4 regions of the Halobacillus sp. ABH2_015 genome follow, and region 2 is predicted to be linked to each of the others. Evidence: riboswitches for the same ligand, from Rfam matches in the RefSeq annotation. Region 2 holds a riboswitch; each other region holds the start of a gene.
The links. Region 2 has a riboswitch for S-adenosylmethionine ahead of ACXAD6_RS15070 (amino acid permease). Riboswitches for the same ligand answer to the same signal wherever they lie in the genome.

Region 1 (5,788 bases), 2.3 Mb from region 2:
GATACGGTACGGTAGCCACGTTCGGTGTGCTTATGTATCCAGCTGGTGTCATATTAGGAGCGGATCCGGTGCTGCTTGTTGCAGCGATTTTAAGTGGAGCTGTATTCGGGGATAACCTGGCGCCTGTTTCTGACACAACGATCGTCTCTGCAACGACACAGGAAGCGGATGTCCCTGGAGTTGTCCGTTCCCGTTTTAAATACTCCATGGCGGCTGCTGTTCCGGCAATGATTCTTTTCATTGTTTTCGGCGGCGGTGGGGAACAAGGAAGCCAGCAGGTGATCAATGACCTGCAGAGCCAGGTGTCACCCAACGGTCTGTTGATGCTGGTGCCATTTGTACTCGTTCTTATCCTGGCGCTGAGAGGCCAGCATCTTCTGACGTCCTTATCATGGGGGATTCTTGCATCCGTGGCTTTCATATATTTGAGTGGCATATCCTTAAAGGAAGTGCTGTATATTCATTTCAATGAAGCAGGAGACCCTGTGATTGAAGGGGCCCTTATTGATGGAATCAGCGGATATTTCAATATGGCTGTTTTGATCCTGTTCATTCTTGCGGCGGCTTACATGCTTGAAGTAGGAGGGACGATGGAAGTGATTAAGAACTTCTTCCTCCGCATCATCAATGGTGTAGTCCGCAGAGCTGAACTCGCCATCTTTGGTATTGTAGCTTTCTTGAATGCCTTCATCACAATCAACACAGCGGCGGAAATTGCAGCGGCTCCGTTTGTGAGGAAAATCGGGAAGGAATTGAATATCCATCCATACCGGCGGGCCAACTTCCTGGATACAGTGACCTCTTCCCTGGGGTATATTTTCCCTTGGAGTGGTGGTGTCCTGCTTGCCTGGGCCACGGTTCAGGGAGCGGCAGACAAGTATGACTTCCTCCCCGTCGTTTCGCCTGGTGAAGTATTCCCGTATGTGTTCCAAGGATGGCTCCTTCTGCTTGTTATGCTGATCGCAGCATGGACAGGATGGGGGCTCCGTTACACCGGGAAGAACGGCGAAGAAGTGAAGCCTGAAAAGTAAACAGGATCGTCAAAGATAGAAAAAGCGCAGAGATTCGTCTCTGCGCTTTTCAACTGTAGACAAGAGACTGGACTTGTCATCCAGTGGATCTGTAGGTGGTGTGGAGAGATTTACCTCTGCGTGTTTTTCTACGCGTTTATAAAGCTTCCACAGTTTCTTTCATTTGATCAAGGTGGCGGAGTTCGTGCCAGCCGATGAATTCAATCCACTGCACCAAGTCCATGTCTCCGAAAGCGGGGTGGGGAAACACACGGTTCTTCAATGTTTCTTCATCTTTGTTATGAATGAGGAATAACGTAGCTTCCCTTGTTTTTTTCAATCCATCCTCGGCTTCTGCAATCGTTTGGCACGTACCTTCAGGCCGGACGGACTCAGGGGCTTCCACCTTGTAGTCCCTTTCCGTCGTCCGGTGGATCGGTTTTTCGGAAGTCTGCTGGATATCTCCCTGCTTTACTGCCTGCTTGATCTGGTAGACGACAAGTTGTTCCATCAGGTACAGGTGCTCCAGAATTTCAAGGACCGACCATTTTCCTTCCCCGGGCTTCTGTGCTGCCATTTCGTCAGAGACGGAATGGGCATACTCCAACAGCTGTTTTCTTTTCTCATCAAGACCATACATAAACAGGTCCTCCTCGTCCTTAGGTTGTTTGAATAGATCAAATAGAATCATCATTCCCCTGCCAGGTGGTGATGAAACCTTTCCTCCATTGTAAACGTAAAACGATAGACAAAGGTTTCATAAATGGTCTAACCCACCCCGGGGTGTGGTATAGAACTATAACCTACATAAAAGGAGGAATCTGTCATGGCAGACTATTCGATTGAGGAGTTTATCAGGGCGACGAAACAGGATGATTCAGAAAATGATTATTTTGAGCTGGAAACCCCGCGTATTCTCGAGGTGAACCTGATGGATCAGGTCTGGGCGAAATCCGGGGCCATGATTTCCTATAATGGGAATATCAAGTTTGAGAGAGAAGGGATTCTGGAGCACGGTGTAGGAAAAATGTTCAAGAAGGCGTTGACGGGAGAAGGCAGTTCGCTGATGAAAGCGACAGGGCGCGGACGTTTGTATCTCGCTGATCAGGGGAAAAAGATTACGATTTTTGACTTGGATAATGAAACCATTACAGTCAACGGTAACGATCTTCTCGCCTTTGAGCCGAGCATCGACTGGGATATCAAGCTGATGAAAAAAGTGGCCGGGATGGTTTCCGGCGGTCTGTTTAACGTGACCTTGAATGGCAGCGGACGTGTGGCTGTCACCTCCCATTACGAACCACTGACATTGCTCGTACGCCCGGGAGAACCGGTTATTACGGATCCTCATGCGACCGTAGCCTGGTCCGGGCATTTGGAGCCGAATTTCAAGACGGATGTAAGCTTTAAAACGTTTATCGGACGGGGAAGCGGGGAATCTATTCAAATGCAGTTCGAAGGAGAAGGTTTTGTCATCGTCCAGCCGTATGAAGAAATTGAAACAACAGGCAGTCAGTAAGACTTTTCTTTTGCGTGGACTGGCATAGTCATGCTAAAGTGTGAATACAATGATGATACAAAAAGAATCATCATTTATCCTTTACTTCGTTACTGAAACGTAGTATATTGATAATCAACATTAAATAAATAACGGAAACTTCTTATCCAGAGAGGCGGAGGGACTGGCCCTTTGATGCCCGGCAACCATCGAATCAATCCACGGATTGACGAGAACGGTGCCAATTCCTGTAGGATGAACACCATCCTAAAAGATGAGAGGATCGTACGGATTGATACGAACCCCTTTTCTTATGTGGATAAGAAAAGGGGTTTTTTGCATATCAGCATACCCGTCATGGCTCTCGATAGAAGTTGCGTTAAAGGAAAGGGAAGATGTAGATATGGCAACAGCAATTTTCGGCGCAGGATGTTTTTGGGGAGTAGAAGCATTTTTTGAGAAATTCGAAGGGGTAACGGCAACAACCGTCGGTTACATCGGGGGACATCTCGAAAACCCTTCCTATGAAGAAGTGAAACAGGGAAATACCGGTCATGCGGAAGCTGTCCGTATCGAATATAATCCTGCTGTCATTACGTATGCCAAACTGGTCAATATCTTTTTTGAAGCTCACGACCCGACACAGGTAAATCGTCAGGGCATTGATGTAGGACATCAATACCGTTCAGTGATCTTCTATACAGATGCAAGCCAGAAGTACATTGCAGAAGAAAAAATCAAAGAATGGAGTGCCAAAGGCATCTTCAAGCGTTCAATCGCTACACAGGTGGAAGAGGCTTCTTCTTTCTTTGAAGCAGAAGAGCATCACCAGAAGTACATTCAAAAACATGGCTCCGCAGCCTGTTCCATCGGCTGATGAAAAGCCCCACACTGAGGGGTTCAGCTTGTAGAGAAACCCCTGTTTCTTTACAAGCTTTTTTCTTTCTTCCCGAAAGGAGCGGTGCCCTTTCCGCGGACGAGCGAACGAGCTTCCTCGCAACACCCACGCTCGGCGGTCTCGGACCACTCGTTCTTCCGCAGGAGTGGAAAGGGCACCGCTCCTTGGGAGTTCTCTAACATCGAACAAGACTCTCCTTCACCCCGCTCATCCTTGCTGGATGGAGGAGAGGCTTGTTCATATTCCGGCAGCCAGCCGTTATCAGCGTCTGTTCTTTTCCTTTTTTTCCACGCAAGTGCGCAACAGCGCAGCCCGTGCCGTTCTTTTGAATCTGAGAACCTGCGTAGGGCGTGCCCGCGGCATTCATATACCGATAAGCGGAAAGTGGCCCTTCCCACGACTCATGGACAACTCTAACTGGTTAACACAGGATTTTTCTATAGCCAGAGCCCCTCAGTGAGGGGGCTTTTTTTATGGGGGAAAGTTCACTAGAATGGAGGAGATGAAGAGAGGAGGGAGAGGCTGTGTTGAATGATATCATCCTTATGGTCATGTGCGCCTTTATGGTTCTTGGAGCTCTTGATTACTACATATTGAATCACCGCCTTGCCTTAGGATGGCGTTTTTATGAAGCCTTTATGATGATGGGTCCTCTGGCCTTGTCCATGGTGGGGATCATCTCTCTGGCCCCGGTGCTGTCCAGATGGCTCGCGCCGGTCGTCACTCCATTGTTCCAGGCTGCAGGAGCTGATCCTTCGATGTTTGCTTCTATGCTGCTTGCCATTGATATGGGGGCTTATCCTCTGGCGGAATCGCTCGCGGCAGACAAAGGAGCGGCTGTTTTTTCGTGGGCTCTGCTTGGGACGATGATGGGCCCTACGCTTGTGTTTACCATTCCAGTTGCCTTGACCGTTGTAGCAAAAAAAGATCATCCTTTTTTCGCAAAGGGAATTCTTGCAGGAATGGTGACGATTCCAATCGGTTGTTTCATCGGCGGGTGGACAGCCGGCTATGAACCGGGGTGGATGCTTAGAAATCTGCTTCCGGCCATGATTCTATCCCTTTTCATCGCCGCCGGTCTCTGGCTCTTCACAGCCTTGACCATTCGTCTGTTTTCCTATTTCGGCAAAGCGGTCGAAATCATTATTATTTCAGGGCTTGCTCTCATCATTATTGAAACGTTAACAGGTATAACGGTTCTCCCCGGTATGGCTCCGTTATCAGAAGGGATGCTCATCGTGGGTAAAATCACTGTCACACTTGCAGGGGCTTATCCGCTGGTGGCGTTTATCAGCAGGCACGGCGAAAAAGTGCTCACCCGTGCGGGAAGACGTCTCGGGATGAACGCGGTATCGATGACAGGATTCATCGCATCGCTTGCTCATCATTTGCCGATGCTTGCCGTCATGAAGGACATGGACGATAGAGGGAAGACCATCAATGCGGCCTTTGCAGTCAGCGGAGCATTCGTATTCGGAAGCCACTTCGCATTTGTGGCCGGCGTCCAGCCGGACATGATACTTCCGGTGATCGTGGGCAAATTAAGTGCAGGTATTCTTGCTGTGAGTTTAGCCCTGATTCTAACGAGACAAGACGTTTCATTTTATGAAGAAGAAGATTCTTCGTATAATGAAGATTGAAATTGATCATAAAGGAGTTTTTCAAATGACGACAGATATGCGCAGACAATTTGACCAATACATCGAGAAATTCAAACAGAATGCCTCCCAGGAAGTTCAGGACAAAATGAGCGACGCCATTAATGAATTGGAAGCCTCTGAAGAGGGGAACGGTCTTTCCAAAGGAGAAAAAGCCCCGGACTTCATCCTTCCAGATGCCAAAGGTGGTCAGGTTCAGCTTTCCGAACAGCTGAAGCAGGGTCCTGCTATCGTAACTTTCTACCGCGGCGGCTGGTGCCCTTACTGCAACATGGAGCTGCGTGCCTATCAGGAAATCATGGATGATATTCATAATGAAGGAGCTCAGCTGATTGCTATCAGCCCGCAGACGCCGGATCAATCCATGACTACTCAGGAGAAAAACGACCTGGAGTATCACGTTTTGAGTGATGTTGGAAACAAAGTTGCTCAGCAGTTCAACCTTGTTTATGAGCTCCCGGATTATCTTGTAGATGTGTATAAGGATAAAGGATTGAATGTAGACAAGCATAATGGAGACGATTCCTGGACGCTTCCAGTATCCGCTACCTACATCATTGATACAGATGGTACGGTTGTATACGAATATACAAAATCTGACTATAAAGACCGTGCAGAACCTTCTGAAGTTCTCCAAGAGCTGAAAAAAGTAAACGCATAAGTCCAAAAAGATGCCCTCCATGGATGTGGAGGGCGTTTTTTTATGAGTGGAAAAATCCGAAAA
Region 2 (5,788 bases):
GAACGGATTGTTCAACGATGAAATCGGTATGCCTGGAGACGCTGGGAACATCTATCCAGCTTCTGTCATCGATGTGGATGGTGAGAAAGTCGGTGTGTTCGGTTTGACGACAGAAGAAACGAAGTTCCTTGCCAACCCGGGAGACACTATTGATTTTGAAAACTATCTCCAAAAGGCTGAAGATACAGTGAAGAGGCTTGAAGGGGAAGGCGTCGATAAGATTGTCGCTCTGACCCACCTTGGCGTTAACTATGACAAAACGCTTGCTCAGGAAGTGGAAGGGGTGGACGTTGTCGTTGGATCTCACAGCCATACAAAGCTGGAGGAGCCGCTTGTCTATAACGAAGAGACTGAGCCGACACTTGTCGTTCAGGCAGAGGAATATGGAAATTACATCGGTGATTTAGAAGTTTCCTTCGATGATGAGGGTGTCCTTACGGAGTGGGACGGGAAACTTATTGATGTTGATGAAGAAGATGAAAATGAAGAGTATGTGATTGAATCCGATGAAGAGGCAGCCGAACTGCTTGCTGAACTGGAGAAGCCTCTTGATGAATTGAAGAAAGAAGTCGTTGGAGAAACGACGGTTGCCTTGAACGGAGAACGTAATGATGTAAGAAGTGGAGAAACGAATCTTGGAAACTTAATCACAGACAGTATGCTTGCCAAAGCTAAAGACAAAGTGCCGTCTACTTCAATTGCGATTCAGAATGGTGGAGGCATTCGTGCTTCCATTGATCAAGGACCAATCACGATGGGAGAAGTCCTTACAACGATGCCATTTGGTAACACCCTTGTCACTCTGGACCTAACAGGGCAGCAGGTGTGGGAGGCTCTTGAAAATGCAGTGAGCGACATTGAGAATACCGGCGGCCGTTTTGCTCATGTATCGGGAATGCAATATACGTTCGATCGCTCAAATGAAGCAGGAGACCGTATCGTTAATGTCAAAGTGAAAACAGAGGATGGATATGAAGCGCTTGATTTGGACAAAGAATACACGGTGGCTACGAACGCCTTTATCGCTGCAGGTGGCGATGGATATGAAACATTCAAGGAAGCCAAGGATGCCGGTAAGATGACAGAATTATTCTTTGTAGACTATGAAGTATTCAATGAATACCTGGAAGAGCAGGGCACGGTTTCTCCTGATGAAGAATCCCGTATTGTTGAAAAAACGACAGAACGTGTGAGCGGAGAGGATCGTTACCAAACAGCCGTTGAGATTTCTAAAAAAGGCTGGGATTCTGCTGACACAGTCGTCATTGCCCGGGGAGATGAGTTTGCGGATGCTCTTGCCGGTGCTCCTCTTGCCTATAAGGAAGATGCGCCGATCCTTTTGACAAAGTCCGGAAACTTGAACAGTGAAGTAGCTGCGGAAATCAAGCGCCTGGGTGCTGAAAAAGCGATTATTCTTGGAGGGACCGGTGCCGTTTCTGAATATGTGAAGTACAAATTATCAGGAATGGGTGTCGACGTAGATCGCATCTCTGGGAAAACGCGCTTTGACACGGCAGCCAATATTGCCGCCCGCCTTGACGGAAACCCTGAGAATGTAGTTGTAGCAGATGGATTCAACTATCCGGATGCTCTGGCTGTGGCTCCTTATGCGGCGAAGGAAGGCTACCCGATTCTCCTTTCTAAAACAGATGAGCTGCCATCCATCACCAAAACAGCTCTTGCTGACTTTGAACAGAGCATTGTTGTAGGTGGAACGAATGCCATTTCTGAAGAGGTCGAAGCGATGCTTCCTGACGCTTCCCGTTACAGCGGTAAGACTCGTTATGAAACAGCCTCTACCATTGCAGAACAGCTGGGTGTGCAGGAAGGGAAGACATTCGTAGCGAATGGTCAGAACTTCGCTGACGCTTTAGCGGGCTCTGTTCTGGCTGCGAAGGAAGAAGCGTCCATGCTCCTTGTTAAGCCGGATCAGCTTCCGGAATCCACAAAAGAGACGATTGGAAAGCTTGAAATCAACAACTTCCAGGTGCTCGGCGGTACAAATGCTGTCAGCGATGAAGTGGCAGAGCAATTGGAACAGAAATAAGCATATGAGTATGAGTGAAAAGCCTCTGGTTATGAACCAGGGGCTTTTCATTTGGATGGTATGAAGGATAGAATATTGAAAATAAATTGACAATTATGATTAAGACTAGTAGAGTTATAAAAAAATATCTTATCCAGAGAGGTGGAGGGACTGGCCCTTGGAAGCCTCAGCAGCAGGTCTGTGAAGATACTGTGCTAATTCCAGCGGGTGAACAATCCTGATCGATAAGAGACTTCCATCTATTATTTGTCAGTTGACGCACTCATTCAAGGGTGCGTTTTTTAATTGTTTGCCCACCATCACAAGGGGGGAGACAAATGGAATATCAATTTAAGAGAGAAATGAAAACAAGACACCTGGTGATGCTTTCACTGGGAGGAGTTATCGGTACGGGACTGTTTTTAAGCTCAGGGTACACCATCCAGCAGGCCGGTCCGTTCGGGACAATCCTAGCCTATTTGATTGGTGCTTTGGTCGTGTATCTGGTGATGCTCTGTTTAGGAGAGCTGGCCGTTCATAACCCTGAAACAGGGGCTTTTCATACATACGCTCATAACTACATAGGGCCGGGGACAGGCTTTACTGTAGCATGGCTGTACTGGCTGACGTGGACGGTAGCTCTCGGGTCAGAATTTACAGCTGCCGGGCTCTTGATGCAGCGGTGGTTTCCCGATGTAAGTGTGTGGATTTGGAGTGCGTTGTTCGCCGCTCTTATTTTCGGATTCAATGCCTTTAGTGTGAAATTTTTTGCGGAGGCAGAATTTTGGTTTTCCTCTGTCAAAGTGGCAGCCATTGTCCTTTTTATCATTATCGGATTCGGGGCCGCCTTTGGGTGGATACAGCTGTCGGGGTCAGAACCGGCTCCATTCTTTTCAAATCTTACGAGTGAGGGCTTGTTTCCAAATGGTATAACGGCAATCTTCATGACGATGCTTGCTGTCAATTTTGCTTTTTCCGGTACAGAATTGATTGGGATTGCCGCAGGGGAAACGCAGGATCCAGCGAGAACCATCCCGACGGCAATTCGGACAACGGTGGCACGGTTGATTATTTTCTTCATTGGGACCATTGCCATTTTATCCATCTTTCTTCCAAGTGAGGCGGCAGGGGTTGTGGAAAGTCCGTTTGTCGCAGTCCTTGACCGCATCGGTATTCCTTATGCGGCCGATGTCATGAACTTTGTCATATTAACAGCCATCCTTTCCGCAGCCAACTCCGGATTATACGCGTCGGCCCGGATGCTGTGGTCACTGGCGGACAAGGATACCATCTCCCCGGTGTTTGCGAAGCTGACAAAAAAGGGAGTTCCTTTGACAGCGATCATCTTTAGTATGCTTGGCGGCGGTCTGGCGCTGCTATCCAGTATCATCGCCCCGTATACCGTTTACATCATTCTGGTATCGATCTCAGGGCTGGCTGTAGTCGTCGTTTGGATGAGCATCAGCGCTTCCCACTTCCTTTTCCGGCGGGCGCACCGGCGGGCAGAAGGAAATGATAGTGATTTATCCTACAAAGCCCCGTGGTACCCGGTGGTCCCGATTGCGGCTTTTCTTCTATGCCTGGCATCCTGTATCGGCATTGCCTTTGATCCGACACAGCGGATCGCCTTGTACTGTGGGGGTCCGTTCATTGCATTCTGCTATGCGGCTTATTATGTGAGAGAATCTATGAAAAAGAAAAGGGGAGTAAAACATGTCCAACAAACAAAATCTATCCAATCCCATTGAATCTCTTTTGGAAAAACAATCGATGGTTCTCCTGGACGGGGCTTTGGCAACGGAACTGGAATCATACGGATGCGAGCTTGATGATCCTTTATGGTCCGCAAAAGTGCTGTTGGAAAAACCTGAAGCGATCAAAGATGTGCATGCCTCCTACTACAGAGCGGGAGCAGACATCAGCATCACCGCAAGCTACCAGGCGACGACTGATGGTTTTGCCCAAAGGGGCTTATCAGAAGAAGAGGCTGTCACTCTTATTAAAAAAACGGTCACGCTTGCCGGGGAAGCACGGGACGAAGTGTGGAGGGAAAATCTTGAGCGGCCAAGGCCGCTTACAGCTGCTTCTGTCGGACCCTATGGTGCCTATTTAGCGGATGGCTCGGAGTATTCCGGTCATTACGGCGTCACGGATCAGGTTTTATTTGATTTTCACCAACCACGTATTCAAGCACTTGTTGAAGCGGGTGCTGACGTTTTAGCGGTTGAAACGCTGCCTTCTCTGCAGGAAGCAAAGGTGATCGGTTCAATTTTACAGGAGTATCCATCTGCGTCTGCATGGATTTCTTTTACGTTAAAAGATGGTCAATCGATCAGTGAGGGTACTCCGCTCAAGGAGGTCGCTTCAGCGTTGGAGGGTAATACACATGTGGCTGCTATAGGTGTGAACTGTGCGCCTCTGGAACATGCGGCGGAAGCTTTACAAGAGTTGAACCGCTGTTCGAGCAAGCCGCTGATCGTCTATCCAAACTCCGGGGAAGATTATGATCCGGAAACGAAGACGTGGCATGGGTCTGCCAGTCGGCTTGACTTTCATGAGCAGTCCAAACTCTGGTACGAGCATGGAGCAAGGATCATCGGTGGCTGCTGCAGAACGACGCCCGCCCATATAAAAAAGCTCGCAGACATGTGGAAATCAGAGTGAATAACAGAATCTTTTCAAGCGCCTTTTGAAGCCATGCTGATGAAGCGGCCTTATTCTACCTTATTTACATTAAGTTTACATAAACTTTACATTTGGGTAGAATAATAGAGAGGTGTTTATATGAAAGATTCGATGAAACGTTTACTAACCAGTTATTTCTTTTACTTTTTTATTATGATTTCCTTGAAGTTTATAATTTTGCGTTATCTGCTTCTTCAAGATACGAGTATTTGGGCAGGAATTTGGTATGATGCTTCGTTTATCTTGATTTTTATGGCTCTCATTGAGCTTGTCTTTAAGCGGGGCAAAGCGGCTGCCTATCTTGTTCTGGATTTGTTTTTGTCTCTTTTGTTTATTGGCATGTTGATTTACGAGCGTTACTTCGGAACCGTTCCTACATACTATGACCTATCCCAGCTTAATCAAGTTGGCAGTGTGAATGAAAGCATGTGGCTGCTCGTCAATGGCACAGACTTTCTGTTTCTCGCAGATCTGCTTCTGCTTGTTGTCATTTGGATTGTGGGCAGGACATGGACGTATCCAACGAAACAGACGTCCAATTTCGCTATGTCTGTCTTCCTTATTGCTGGTCTTGTAATCGCCATTTTCAATTTTCAAATGAATAAAGGAGAGCCCATTCTCGACAGCGCTCTTTTTGCTAAGGAAAACGGCTTATTCAATACGCAGTTTGTTCAGTATTACCAGGACCAGACAAACAGTGAAAAAGCCTTCGCTTTTTCCGGTGAAGATCAAAATGTCACGCAGCAGAAAATAGAAGAGCTGAAAGGCAATTCCTATACGCCGATGAGTGAGCATGATCATTTCGGAGTGGCGGAAGATCGGAACTTGATCGTCGTCCAGATTGAATCGCTTCAGGACTTCGTTATCGGTGAATCGATCGATGGCCAGGAAATCACACCGAACATAAATGAATGGCTGAACGATAGTATGTATTTCACGGATGTCTACCAACAGATCGGTTCAGGCAATACATCAGACGCAGAGTTCCTCATGAATACGTCACTTTATCCATTAGGGAAAAAAGCGACCACCGATCAAGTCGGCGGCATGGAACTTCCCTCTCTGCCGAGAATGCTT
Region 3 (5,788 bases), 1.3 Mb from region 2:
TGATTGATGAGCCTGTCATACAGAACAACATCAGCCTTCTGGACAGCTTTAAGACCTTTCACGGTAATCAAATCAATGTCTCCAGGACCTGCACCTACGATATATACTTTGGTCACGTTATCCCTCCTTGTCGTTCAGCCACTTTTTATCAATAAGAAGTTGAAAAATCTGTTCCGCACAGGTTTGGATGGAATGCTGGTCAGACCGAACGACACATTCCGGATTCACCGGTGCCTCGTAAGGAGCATCCACCCCGGTAAAACCGGAGATTTCCCCAGCCCTTGCTTTTTTATACAGTCCTTTAGGATCCCGGCTTTCACATTCCTCCACAGGACAGTCGACAAAGACTTCCATGAATTCTTCCTCTTCCAAAAGGGATCGGACCCGGTCACGGTCCTCCCTGTATGGAGAAATAAAAGCCGTCAAAACGATGGAACCATTGTCTGTGAACAATTTGGATACTTCACCGATCCGACGGATGTTCTCTGTCCGGTCGGCTTCAGAAAAACCAAGATCCCGATTTAATCCATGACGAACGTTATCCCCGTCAAGCAGGTAGGTTTGGATGCCGTGCTCAAAAAGAAGGCGGTTCAAATGGTTGGCAATGCTGGATTTACCAGCCCCTGAGAGACCGGTGAACCAGAGCACACCACTGAAATGACCATTTTTACTCCGGTAATCCTTTTTTTGGACGGCAGCTTCATGCCATGTTAAATTCGTTGCCATTCCATTCACCCCTTTACATCCGCTGTCTGTTGTTTAAGCCCTTCAATCAGCACTTCCACGACCTCCGGACGGCTGAACGTTTTCGGTGGTTTCTGGCCGCTCCGAAGCAGCTCGCGCACTTTTGTTCCTGATAAAATTACGTGATGCTCCTTGCTGTGGGGGCAGGTTTTATGAGAAGCCATTGCTTCACAGGCTTTGCAGTAGAAGCTGTGCTCAAAAAAGACCGGGGTTATTTCCAGCTCTCCTTCTTCAAAGTGGCTGAAGATTTTTTGAGCGTCATATGTACCATAGTAATCGCCGACACCTGCATGATCCCTCCCGACTATGAAATGGGAGCAGCCGAAATTCTTCCGGACAATCGCATGGAAGATGGCTTCCCGCGGGCCTGCATAGCGCATGGCCGCATTAAAAACAGCCAGCGTCACCCGGTTTTCCGGATAATATTCATCCAAGAGTACCTCATAACTTCTCATGCGCACATCACTCGGGATATCGTCGCTTTTCGTTTCTCCTACGAGCGGATTCAGAAATAGTCCATCTACGCTTTCCAGGGCCGCTTTTTGGATATATTCATGAGCACGGTGAACAGGATTACGCGTTTGGAAACCGACAACCTTTTCCCATCCGGCCTGTTGGAATCGTTCTCTTGTCTCTTCGGGATCAAGGTAGTAATGGTCTGAATGCTCCCGCTCCGGACGATGGAATACGTCAATTCTGCCACCGACATAATAATCCGGGCGCTTGTAAAGTTTACTGACCCCCGGGTGAGCGTCTTCTGTCGTTAAGTAAACATTTGCAGCTTCTTTCTGTTTATCCGGCTTGTAAATGTCTTCGATTTCGATCACACCGTAGATTGCCCCATCTTTCACAAGAGCCGCTTGACCATGTAACGAACGGGCCTGCTCTTCAGAAACAGGCAGTGTGATCGGGAGACTCCAGGGAGTGCCGTCTTTCAAACGAAGATTTTCAACGACGTGATCATAATCTTCCCTTGTTAAAAATCCTTGAAGCGGACTGTATGCCCCATTAGCGATTAAATCGATATCACTCAACGCCATCGCATCAAGCTCGATCCTTTGTTCCGGAAGCGTATCCGGCTGTGCTGTAAAACGATTGATTAACTGCCCGCCATGCGGTTGAATAATGGACATCATTCATCTCTCCTTTATTGTTTCGTATCTCCCGCTGTGTGGAGTCCACACTCGGTTTTATCAAATCCCTGCCATCTTCCTGAACGGCCGTCATCCAGCGCTTTCGCTGTGCAGGGGATGCAGCCGACACTTGGATAGCTTTGGTCATGTAATTCATTGTAATCCAAGCTATTTAGTCGGATATAAGTCCATACGTCTTCCCATGTCCAGTGAATTAAGGGGCATACCTTGATGGACTGGAAGCGTTCGTCCTTGTTGACGAAGTTCGTATGACTCCGGCTTGCAGATTGTTCTCTTCTTAATCCCGACATCCAGGCCGCCGCTCCTGTCAGGGCTTCTTCCAGCGGTTTGATTTTTCTGATGGCACAGCATTGGTCGGGATTCCTTTTCCAAAGGGCCGGACCATATTCCTCTGCCTGTTCTTCCACTGTCAATTCCGGCTTTTTCATATGGATGTTCAAATCCGGATACCTCTTTTTCACTTTGTCTATCAAATCATAGGTTTCCTGGAAATGAAGTCCAGTGTCCAGAAAAACGACGTCGGCATCCGGCTGTGCCTTTGCAATGAAGTCAAGCAGTACGATCGCTTCAGCACCGAAGCTGCACGCATAAACGAGCTGTTTTCCATAATGCCCGTAAGCCCATTGAATCACACTCTCTGCCCCTTTGTGTCCATCATCAATATCCATATGAAGTAAAGGATCCCCGGTGAATGTTCCATATGTCGGTGCACTCGTATTCATAAGCTCCTCCTTTCTTATCTTCAACAAAAAAACCTTTCTTCTGATGGTAAGAAGAAAGGAGAGTCATTATACATGATTCAACCGTTCTTCTTATCCTTCCAAGTGTTGATCACCTGCTGGAATTGGCACAGCTTCTGTTCATGACGACAGATCCGTTGCCGAGGCTTCCAAGGGCCAGTCCCTCCACCTCTCTCGATAAGAAAAATGTTTCCAGATTTTGTTCAAAAGATTTGATTCAAATATTAGACCCGATTTAAAGATATGTCAACATGCATTTTAAATATTACTAGTTTTCTGTTTATTTTATTGTAAACCATTGACAAATCGTCATCCATGTTTTAGCTTTGAATATATTATTCATGTACTTAGGAATTCCGCTTTCAGCGCGGGCTACATAAATCCTTATAAAGAGCCGGGGGAGGAAACTGGTCTGATGATCCCGCAGCAACCTCACATTGGAAAAGGTGCTCATTCCAGCAGACGGTGGTCTGAAAGATAAGGAGAGGAAGCTTGACCTCTTCTGGATGAAGAGGTTTTTTTGTGCCTCTTCATGGTTAAAACCAAGTAATCTTATGTGTTTAATCAAAAGGAGAGGTACGATGAAGAAATTACTTATATTTTCACTGGTTGGATTCTTTGCTCAATTGATGGATGGAGCCCTCGGAATGGGATTTGGTTTAAGCTCCTCCACCATCCTCCTCGCCTATGGAATGGCTCCGGCGGTGGCCTCCGCCTCTATTCATTTGTCCCAGATTGCTACAACGGCAGCTTCCGGGTTTTCCCATTATAAATTCGGCAACGTGGATAAGCGTCTCGTTTTGACTCTTGCTCTCCCCGGAGGGATCAGTGCCTTTGCCGGGGCTGCTCTGCTCAGCTGGATTCCAGGTGAGCTGATCCGTCCGTACATTTCCGTTTTTTTACTAGGGCTTGGCGTTTATGTGGTCATCCGCTTTTTACTGATGAATCGAGTGAAGCCCTTGCATACAGAAAAAAGACCATTTCGACGGCGCTTCTTGTTTCCCTTAGGTTTTCTGGGCGGTTTTCTTGATGCCGTGGGCGGCGGGGGTTGGGGGCCGGTAAATACACCTGTTCTCTTATCCAGCAAAGGAATCCTTCCCAGAAAAGTCATCGGCACCGTAGATACAAGTGAATTCATCGTTACTTTATCTGCTACGGCCGGCTTCCTGATCTTCCTTGGGTGGGAAGAGCTGAGCTGGATGCTTGTGCTCGCCTTTGTGATCGGTGGCGTTATTGCAGCCCCCCTCGCTGCCTGGCTTGTGAAAAAACTCCCCCCTCTCGTGCTTGGGGTAGCGGCGGGTGGATTTATCATTTTGACGAACAGCCGGACCCTGCTCACCTATGCCACATGGAGTGAACAGACCTTAGTTATCATCTACAGCCTGCTTCTTGCCGGATATGCTGCTGCCGTTATCTTCTCAGTTCGAAAATATATTCAACGGCACCGGCACCCGCAGACGGAAACACGGTTAAAAAAAGCGCAGTTCTAATGGAGAACTGCGCTTTCAGCTTATAGAATGACAAGCTTAGAAAACAAACCGCCAAGGCGTTTGTCTAATGGTCGATCAATATCCTCTGTGAAACCATTTCTTTCATCTCCGCTCCTGCATTCAGACCATAGACCATTACAAAAGGCTGCCGGGAAAAATCCCGACAGCCTGCGAACGCTGTTCTAAATCCAGAAGCGCTGCATTTTATTCGATAGAGAAGATATAGCTGTAAATCGGCTGGCCACCATGGTGGATTTCCACCTCTAAATCTTCAAAGGTTTCTTCCACATAAGCTTCCAGTTCAGCCACATCCTTATCGTCCACATCTTCCCCTGTAAGAATAGTAAGGATTTCATCTTCATCCTCATCAATCATCTGGTTCAGCAGTGTTTTCGCTGTTGTGAGGGCGTCTTTATCGGTAGCTGATATCTTCCCGTCGGAAATCCCCATAAAATGACCCTTTTCAATATCAAGTCCGTCAATCTGGGTGTCCCGGACGGCATAGGTAATCTGCCCCGTCTTCACTTCTGACATCAAACTGGTCATTTCTTCTTTGTTCGTATCGAGATCTGCTTCAGGATTGAAACCAAGCATAGCACTCATCCCTTGAGGAATGGTCTTCGTCGGGATGACAGCCACTTCCGCTTCCGCCATCTCTGCAGCCTGTTCTGCTGCCATCACGATGTTTTTGTTATTCGGAAGAATGAACACGCGTTCTGCATGCGCTTCTTTAATAGCCTCCGATAAGTCCTGGGTACTAGGATTCATCGTTTGACCACCCTGGATGATTACTGTGGCTCCGAGGCTTTCGAAAAGTTTCTTCATCCCCTCGCCCATACTGACGGTGACAATACCATATGGCACTTTTTTCTCAGGCACGGCTTTTTCTTTCTTATTACCTACGAGGGACGTATGCTGCTCCCTCATGTTTTCAATCTTCATATTGATCAGGCTTCCATACTTCTGTCCAAGCGTCATAGCTTCACCCGGGTACTCGACATGGACGTGAACTTTGACCAGTTCTTCGTCAGACACGACGAGCAGGGAATCACCGAATTCACTCAGCTGATTACGGAAAGCTTCTTCATCATAAGGATTCTCAGCAAGCTTATCCTCTTCGAATTTCACCATGAACTCCGTACAATAGCCGTAATGGATATCTTCGGTATTCATGAAGTCCTGGGCAAGTTTATGGTGTTCGGCGTTTACCATTTCATTCATGGAAACCAATTCTTCAACATCCGGCATTTCCTCGCCTTTCAAGTTGGCCAGAAATCCTTCATAAATGGTAACAAGTCCCTGGCCCCCGCTGTCGACCACACCGACTTCCTTTAGAACCGGAAGAAGTTCTGGTGTCCGCTTCAAGGAAGCTTTGGCTGCTTTTACGACACCTTCCATGAATGGAATGAAGTCCTCTTCTTTTTCAGCGATTTCCACAGATGCTTCCGCTGCTTCACGGGCAACAGTTAAGATCGTTCCTTCCACAGGTTTCATCACAGCTTTATAAGCTGTTTTCACACCACCCTGCAGGGCCTCAGAGAAATCCCGGGTCGTTAACACTTCTTTATTCTCAATGGCTTTTGCAAAGCCGCGGAAGACCTGGGAAAGAATTACTCCTGAATTTCCACGCGCACCCATAAGAAGACCTTTGGACAGGGAA
Region 4 (5,788 bases), 360 kb from region 2:
CTACAGAAACAGATGCAGACACCGATCTGCCTGGATGAATCGGTGACCTCATTTCAAGATGCTGTACAGGCGGTTGAATTGGGAAGCTGCCGGATTATCAATGTGAAAATCAGCCGTGTAGGAGGATTGGCGGCCGCCAAAGAAATCCATGATTTCTGTGCCGCATCCGGAGTACCGGTGTGGTGCGGGGGTATGGTGGAATCAGGGATATCCAAAGCCCATAACCTTGCCCTTGCCTCTCTGCCTAATTTCACCATACCGGGAGACTTGTCCGGGTCGACGCGTTATTTTGAAGCTGATATTGTAAAGCCTCCCTTGAAAGTGCAGAAAGGCGCCTTACCTGTGCCTCAAGGTCATGGGATCGGCATAGAAGTCGATGAGGAAAAGCTGGCAGAGGCAACACAGCTGTCTTCCACCCATCTCCTTTCCTAAATGGACTCATAACCTTTCCCTTCATGGTTCACACTAAGGGAAAGGAGGGTGAAGATGGAACGAGATCAGTATTACATTAACATCGGTACGCGGGAGATTTCAGTAAATCATGATGCTAATAATGATGATTTTATTATCTACGCCACCCCTGAAGAAGTGACGGCTCTGCGTGAAGTGTTTGATGAGATTGCCCAGGCAGACGGCCGGTCCTTTTACAGGGCTCATATTCCATTTATGCCTTACCATCAGGATCAGGATAACGATGATACCGATGAGGATATGCATAAGGCTTTCCAGCAGATCTATGATCTGGGTGATGAAATGACGAAGAAGCATATTGAGGAAATGGGCGTATTGAAAAATTGAGAGAAGGGCCGCTTCCCCTTTTGAAGCGGTTCTTTCGTACATAATCGGGGGATTTTGTGTCGGTACGGACCGGAAATCCTACAAGTAGAGAGGGACTGGTTTGTATTTGCGGCTGCTTATGGTACGATTTAAACAGGAAAGCGAACGTATAACAAGGATTAAAGGCAGTTGAAGAGACATGAAAACTTTTTATGATTTTTATCAAAATCCTGTCCGGTTATCCTTCGAGGATCACCCTTTTTCTGAAGAGCCGAAACATGTGTGGATCATCTGCCGCTTTCGTGATCAGTGGCTGTTAACCCGGCACAAAGACAGAGGGCTCGAATTCCCTGGTGGGAAAGTAGAAGAAGGGGAGACGGCGGAACAGGCAGCAGTAAGAGAAGTGAAAGAAGAAACAGGAGCCGATATTGATGATCTGACTTATCTTGGGCAGTATCATGTCGATGGAAAAGGCGGAACTGTCATCAAGAATGTCTATTTTGCTACAATATCTGAGCTGGCTGATCAGGATCATTATTTTGAAACGCATGGTCCTGTCCTTTTCCGGCATCTGCCGGGAAACTTGAAAAATAACGACCGGTTCAGCTTCATGATGAAGGATGAGGTTCTGCCGGAATGTTTAAAGCGTCTGGAACACCGCTGAACAGAAAAAATCCGCCGTTTGGATAACGGCGGATTTTTTTCTGTTTAGTTTGTGTGGTGGGTCGGGCCGGCCTGTTTGATTTTATCACTGGCATACGTGAACTTTTTGAAGTTGGCATGAAACTTTTCAGCAAGTTCTTTGGCACTTTCATCATAAGCGGCAGGATTGTTCCACGTTTTTCTCGGGAATAAGACTTCGTCCGGTACTCCCGGGCAGTGGGTCGGGATGTGAAGGCCGAACACAGGGTCTTTATAAGTTTCGGCAGAACTCAGTTCACCTTCCAGAGCGGCATGGATCATGGAACGCGTGTAACTCAGTTTGATACGCTCGCCTTCTCCGTAGGCTCCCCCTGACCAGCCTGTATTGACAAGGAAGACGTCCGTATTGAACTGGTCTATTTTCTCTCCGAGCATTTCAGCATATGCTGATGGAGCAAGCGGAAGGAAAGGGGAGCCGAAGCAGGCGGAGAAAGTCGCTTCCGGCTTGGTAATCCCTCTCTCTGTTCCAGCCAGTTTACTCGTATAGCCGCTTAGAAAATGGTACATCGCCTGTTCTTTTGTTAAACGGCTGATTGGTGGGAGGACTCCCGTGGCATCAGCTGTCAAGAAAATGATGGCATTTGGGTGGCCGGCAATACTTGGCTGGACTGTATTATCAATGTGATCCAGTGGGTAGGCGGCCCGTGTATTTTCCGTCAGGCTCGTATCGTCATAATCCGGCGCGTGCGAATCCGGCTGAAGGACGACGTTTTCCAAAACCGAGCCGAAATGAATGGCATCATAGATCTGCGGTTCTTTTTCTTTGGACAGGTTGATGCACTTCGCATAGCATCCCCCTTCAATGTTAAAGACACCGTAGGGGGACCAGGCGTGCTCATCGTCCCCGATCAGGCGGCGCTGAGGATCAGCGGACAGAGTCGTTTTTCCTGTGCCCGACAGACCGAAGAACAGAGCAACGTCGCCTTCTTTGCCGATGTTGGCCGAGCAGTGCATCGGAAGGACGTTCTTTTCCGGAAGCAGGTAGTTCATGACGGAGAAGATGGACTTCTTGATTTCCCCTGCGTATTCTGTTCCTCCGATGAGGACAACGCGGTGTTTAAACGAAACCATGATGAACGCTTCGGAATTCGTACCATCCACGTCAGGATCTGCTTTGAAGGTTGGAGCAGATATGACAGTGAACTCTGTGTCATGCTCCTCCAATTCGGATGCCTCCGGCCGGATGAACATTTGGCGGGCGAATAAGTTGTGCCAGGCGAATTCTGTAAGAACCTGCATAGGAAGGCGGTAGCGCTCATCCGCTCCTGCAAAACCTTTGAAGACGAATAACTCCCTGCGGTCTTTCAAATAATCGAGCACTTTATGGTATAATTTCACAAACGTATCATCGTCAATAGGCTGGTTCACAGCACCCCATTCGACTTTATCTTCGGTTACGTCGTCACGGACAATGAATTTGTCCTTTGGTGAGCGTCCCGTATAGGTACCTGTCGTAGCCTGAACGGCCCCTTTTTCCGTTAGTGTACCTTCATTGCGGTATAAAATCTTTTCCACTAAATGTGGAACAGATAATTGGTGGTGGACATGGTCCTGGGAAAGTAGAAGATTAAGTTCTGACAGTTGGTTTATTGTACTCATATGCATCGTCCCGCCTTTGCAGTTTAATAATGTGAGATTAGTATAACACATTTATTTTAATCGTCCATACTATTCAGTGGATTGTGGGAAAGTTTTCAACACTGCCATATTTCATGGCTGTTATTATCCTATGATGGTTTGAACAGAACGTTTATCCAGGTTGAATCTGGATGGAAGGGGTGCGTCGAAACCCGATGAATCCAATTGACATTAAACACGCTTTTCGATACGATAGCTGAGAACGGAAACTCTCTTATCCAGAGTTGGTGGAGGGACAGGCCCTTTGAAACCCAGCAACCGTCCGCAGGGACATGGTGCTAACCTGAAGCAAGGAGTCAGCTCCTTGGACGATAAGAGCGAAAGGAAGCAGCCCCTTTCCTCGGTATAGGAAGGGTTTTTTCTTTTTATAAGAAGGAAATGTCCATGACCAGGCCTTGCCGCCTGTTTATTATTTCTGACTGAGAACGTGCACGAAAACGTTTTCGGATCCAGGATGACACTATGAAATGAACTTATGTTTTTCTACACATACTGGTAAAGAGTTCCGTCTAATACTTTGTACTTACAGAAGGAGGAGTTTTTAGAATGCCAGCGAACCGCCGGTTATTCACATCAGAATCCGTGACAGAAGGTCATCCGGACAAAATCTGTGACGCTATTTCTGATGCTATTTTAGATGAAATTTTAAAAAACGACCCGAATGCAAGGGTGGCATGTGAGACAACAGTAACTACGGGACTTGTCCTGGTTTCCGGTGAAATCAGTACGAATACCTATGTTGATATTCCATCGATCGTGCGCCAGACGATTAAAGATATTGGATATACACGAGCAAAATACGGCTTTGATGCAGATACATGTGCCGTTTTGACGGCTATTGATGAGCAGTCCCCGGATATCGCAGGGGGAGTGGATGTTGCGCTTGAATCCCGTGAAGGGAAAATGAGCGATGATGAAATAGAAGCCATCGGTGCCGGTGACCAGGGACTGATGTTCGGCTTTGCCAACAATGAAACGCCCGAATTGATGCCGCTGCCTATTTCTCTTGCCCACAAACTTTCCAAGCGTCTTTCTGATGTCCGCAAAGACGGAACACTCGATTACCTTCGTCCTGACGGCAAGACGCAGGTAACGATTGAATATGATGAAAATGATCAGCCGGTCCGCGTGGATACGATTGTTATTTCGACGCAGCACGCTGAAGAAGTCACGCTCGAACAGATCCAGAAGGATTTGAAAGAGCAGGTGATCGGGCCCGTTGTACCGGAAGGCTATATTGATGATGAAACCAAATACTTTATCAATCCGACCGGGCGTTTTGTAATCGGAGGTCCTCAAGGGGACGCCGGTTTAACAGGACGTAAGATCATCGTAGATACGTACGGTGGATATGCGCGTCACGGTGGTGGTGCCTTCAGTGGGAAGGATGCGACCAAAGTGGACCGTTCTGCTGCATACGCGGCTCGTTATGTTGCGAAAAACATCGTAGCTGCAGGTCTTGCGGATACAGTGGAAGTCCAGCTCGCCTATGCAATCGGGGTGGCCCAGCCGGTTTCCATTTCCATCAATACCAGCGGGTCCGGCAAAGTGTCGGAAGAAAAGCTGGTGGACGCTGTGCGTGACTTGTTTGACCTCCGTCCTGCTGGAATCATTAAAATGCTCGATCTTCGTAAACCTATTTACCGTGATACGTCTGCCTACGGCCATTTTGGACGGACAGATGTTGAGTTTCCATGGGAACGTACGGATAAAGCGGAAGAGCTCAGCGGTCGTTTTCAATAAAAAAAAGCTGTTTCCTTGTTGGAGGAAACAGCTTTTTTTATTTTCACGAGTTGCACTAACGGCAGAGTACGCATTGATTTGATACGGCTATCCACTTCCCTCTGTATGTCTTCTGATCATGCAGGCATCGAGCTGAAAAGCATTTCAGCCCCGAAGGTTCTTATAGTACTGCCCTTTTGCGACATACGATTTCCGGATCCGGTCCATTTCCTTGTAATCCTCTTCTGTTAAGGAACGGATCACCTTGGCCGGCCGTCCGAAGGCCAGTGTATCCGGAGGGATTTCTTTTCCGGGCGGAACAAGGCTTCCTGCTCCGATAAAGGCCCGCTCCCCTATGACAGCGCCATCCAGAATCATGGATCCCATGCCGATCAAAGCGTCCTGTTTAATGTGTGCAGAATGCAGGGTAACCTGGTGCCCGACCGTAACGCCGTCTTCCAGTATGAGAGGCTGGTCAGGGCTTTGGTGCAGCATGCTCAGATCCTGGACATTTGTGTTCTTACCGATATGTACCGATGAGACATCGCCGCGGATGACCGTCTTAAACCAGATGCTTGCGTTCTCTTCTATGACAACATCCCCGGTAATGACGGCATCTTCTGCTGTAAAAGCTGATGGGTGGATGAGAGGTCGTTTTCCTTTATATTCGCAAATCATACGAAGCCCCCTTATAATATGAGTAACATCAGTATATCAAATGAAAAGAGGGATCGGCTGTGGAAAAACTGGAATCGGCCCGTGATCGTGCAACCATCATTCTCGTCCATGGCGCTTTTGAGCATATGGGAAGGTATAAGGAACTTGCTGATCGTTTCCGTCAGGACGGTTTTTCGGTGATTTATGGAGACCTGCCGGGGCAGGGGTTGTCTGATGGGAAGAAAGGTCATATCCGTTCGTTTGGTGATTACGTTGAAACCATTCAAAGCTG

Region 1: another riboswitch for S-adenosylmethionine. It lies ahead of msrA (peptide-methionine (S)-S-oxide reductase MsrA); the one in region 2 lies ahead of ACXAD6_RS15070 (amino acid permease).
Region 3: another riboswitch for S-adenosylmethionine. It lies ahead of ACXAD6_RS08200 (sulfite exporter TauE/SafE family protein); the one in region 2 lies ahead of ACXAD6_RS15070 (amino acid permease).
Region 4: another riboswitch for S-adenosylmethionine. It lies ahead of metK (methionine adenosyltransferase); the one in region 2 lies ahead of ACXAD6_RS15070 (amino acid permease).

The regions. Positions count from the first base shown of each region.
Region 1 is NZ_JBSWUG010000002.1:546,782-552,569, forward strand. Features, by position in the region: gene ACXAD6_RS02685 (Na+/H+ antiporter NhaC family protein) at 1-1,031, shown strand, start outside; gene ACXAD6_RS02690 (DinB family protein) at 1,168-1,704, opposite strand; gene ACXAD6_RS02695 (AIM24 family protein) at 1,837-2,529, shown strand; SAM riboswitch class I at 2,669-2,789, shown strand; gene msrA (peptide-methionine (S)-S-oxide reductase MsrA) at 2,912-3,385, shown strand; gene eutH (ethanolamine utilization protein EutH) at 3,931-5,046, shown strand; gene ACXAD6_RS02710 (peroxiredoxin-like family protein) at 5,072-5,725, shown strand; gene ACXAD6_RS02715 (DUF4190 domain-containing protein) at 5,766-5,788, opposite strand, start outside.
Region 2 is NZ_JBSWUG010000002.1:2,868,174-2,873,961, reverse strand. Features, by position in the region: gene ACXAD6_RS15075 (cell wall-binding repeat-containing protein) at 1-2,047, shown strand, start outside; SAM riboswitch class I at 2,174-2,278, shown strand; gene ACXAD6_RS15070 (amino acid permease) at 2,365-3,774, shown strand; gene mmuM (homocysteine S-methyltransferase) at 3,740-4,690, shown strand; gene ACXAD6_RS15060 (LTA synthase family protein) at 4,964-5,788, shown strand, end outside.
Region 3 is NZ_JBSWUG010000002.1:1,535,986-1,541,773, reverse strand. Features, by position in the region: gene cobA (uroporphyrinogen-III C-methyltransferase) at 1-116, opposite strand, end outside; gene cysC (adenylyl-sulfate kinase) at 118-726, opposite strand; gene sat (sulfate adenylyltransferase) at 732-1,877, opposite strand; gene ACXAD6_RS08205 (phosphoadenylyl-sulfate reductase) at 1,892-2,620, opposite strand; SAM riboswitch class I at 2,708-2,822, opposite strand; SAM riboswitch class I at 3,020-3,122, shown strand; gene ACXAD6_RS08200 (sulfite exporter TauE/SafE family protein) at 3,220-4,128, shown strand; gene ACXAD6_RS08195 (DAK2 domain-containing protein) at 4,333-5,788, opposite strand, start outside.
Region 4 is NZ_JBSWUG010000002.1:2,505,348-2,511,135, reverse strand. Features, by position in the region: gene menC (o-succinylbenzoate synthase) at 1-432, shown strand, start outside; gene ACXAD6_RS13280 (hydrolase) at 487-798, shown strand; gene ytkD (RNA deprotection pyrophosphohydrolase) at 977-1,441, shown strand; gene pckA (phosphoenolpyruvate carboxykinase (ATP)) at 1,486-3,078, opposite strand; SAM riboswitch class I at 3,329-3,435, shown strand; gene metK (methionine adenosyltransferase) at 3,664-4,860, shown strand; gene ACXAD6_RS13260 (gamma carbonic anhydrase) at 5,005-5,517, opposite strand; gene ACXAD6_RS13255 (lysophospholipase) at 5,577-5,788, shown strand, end outside.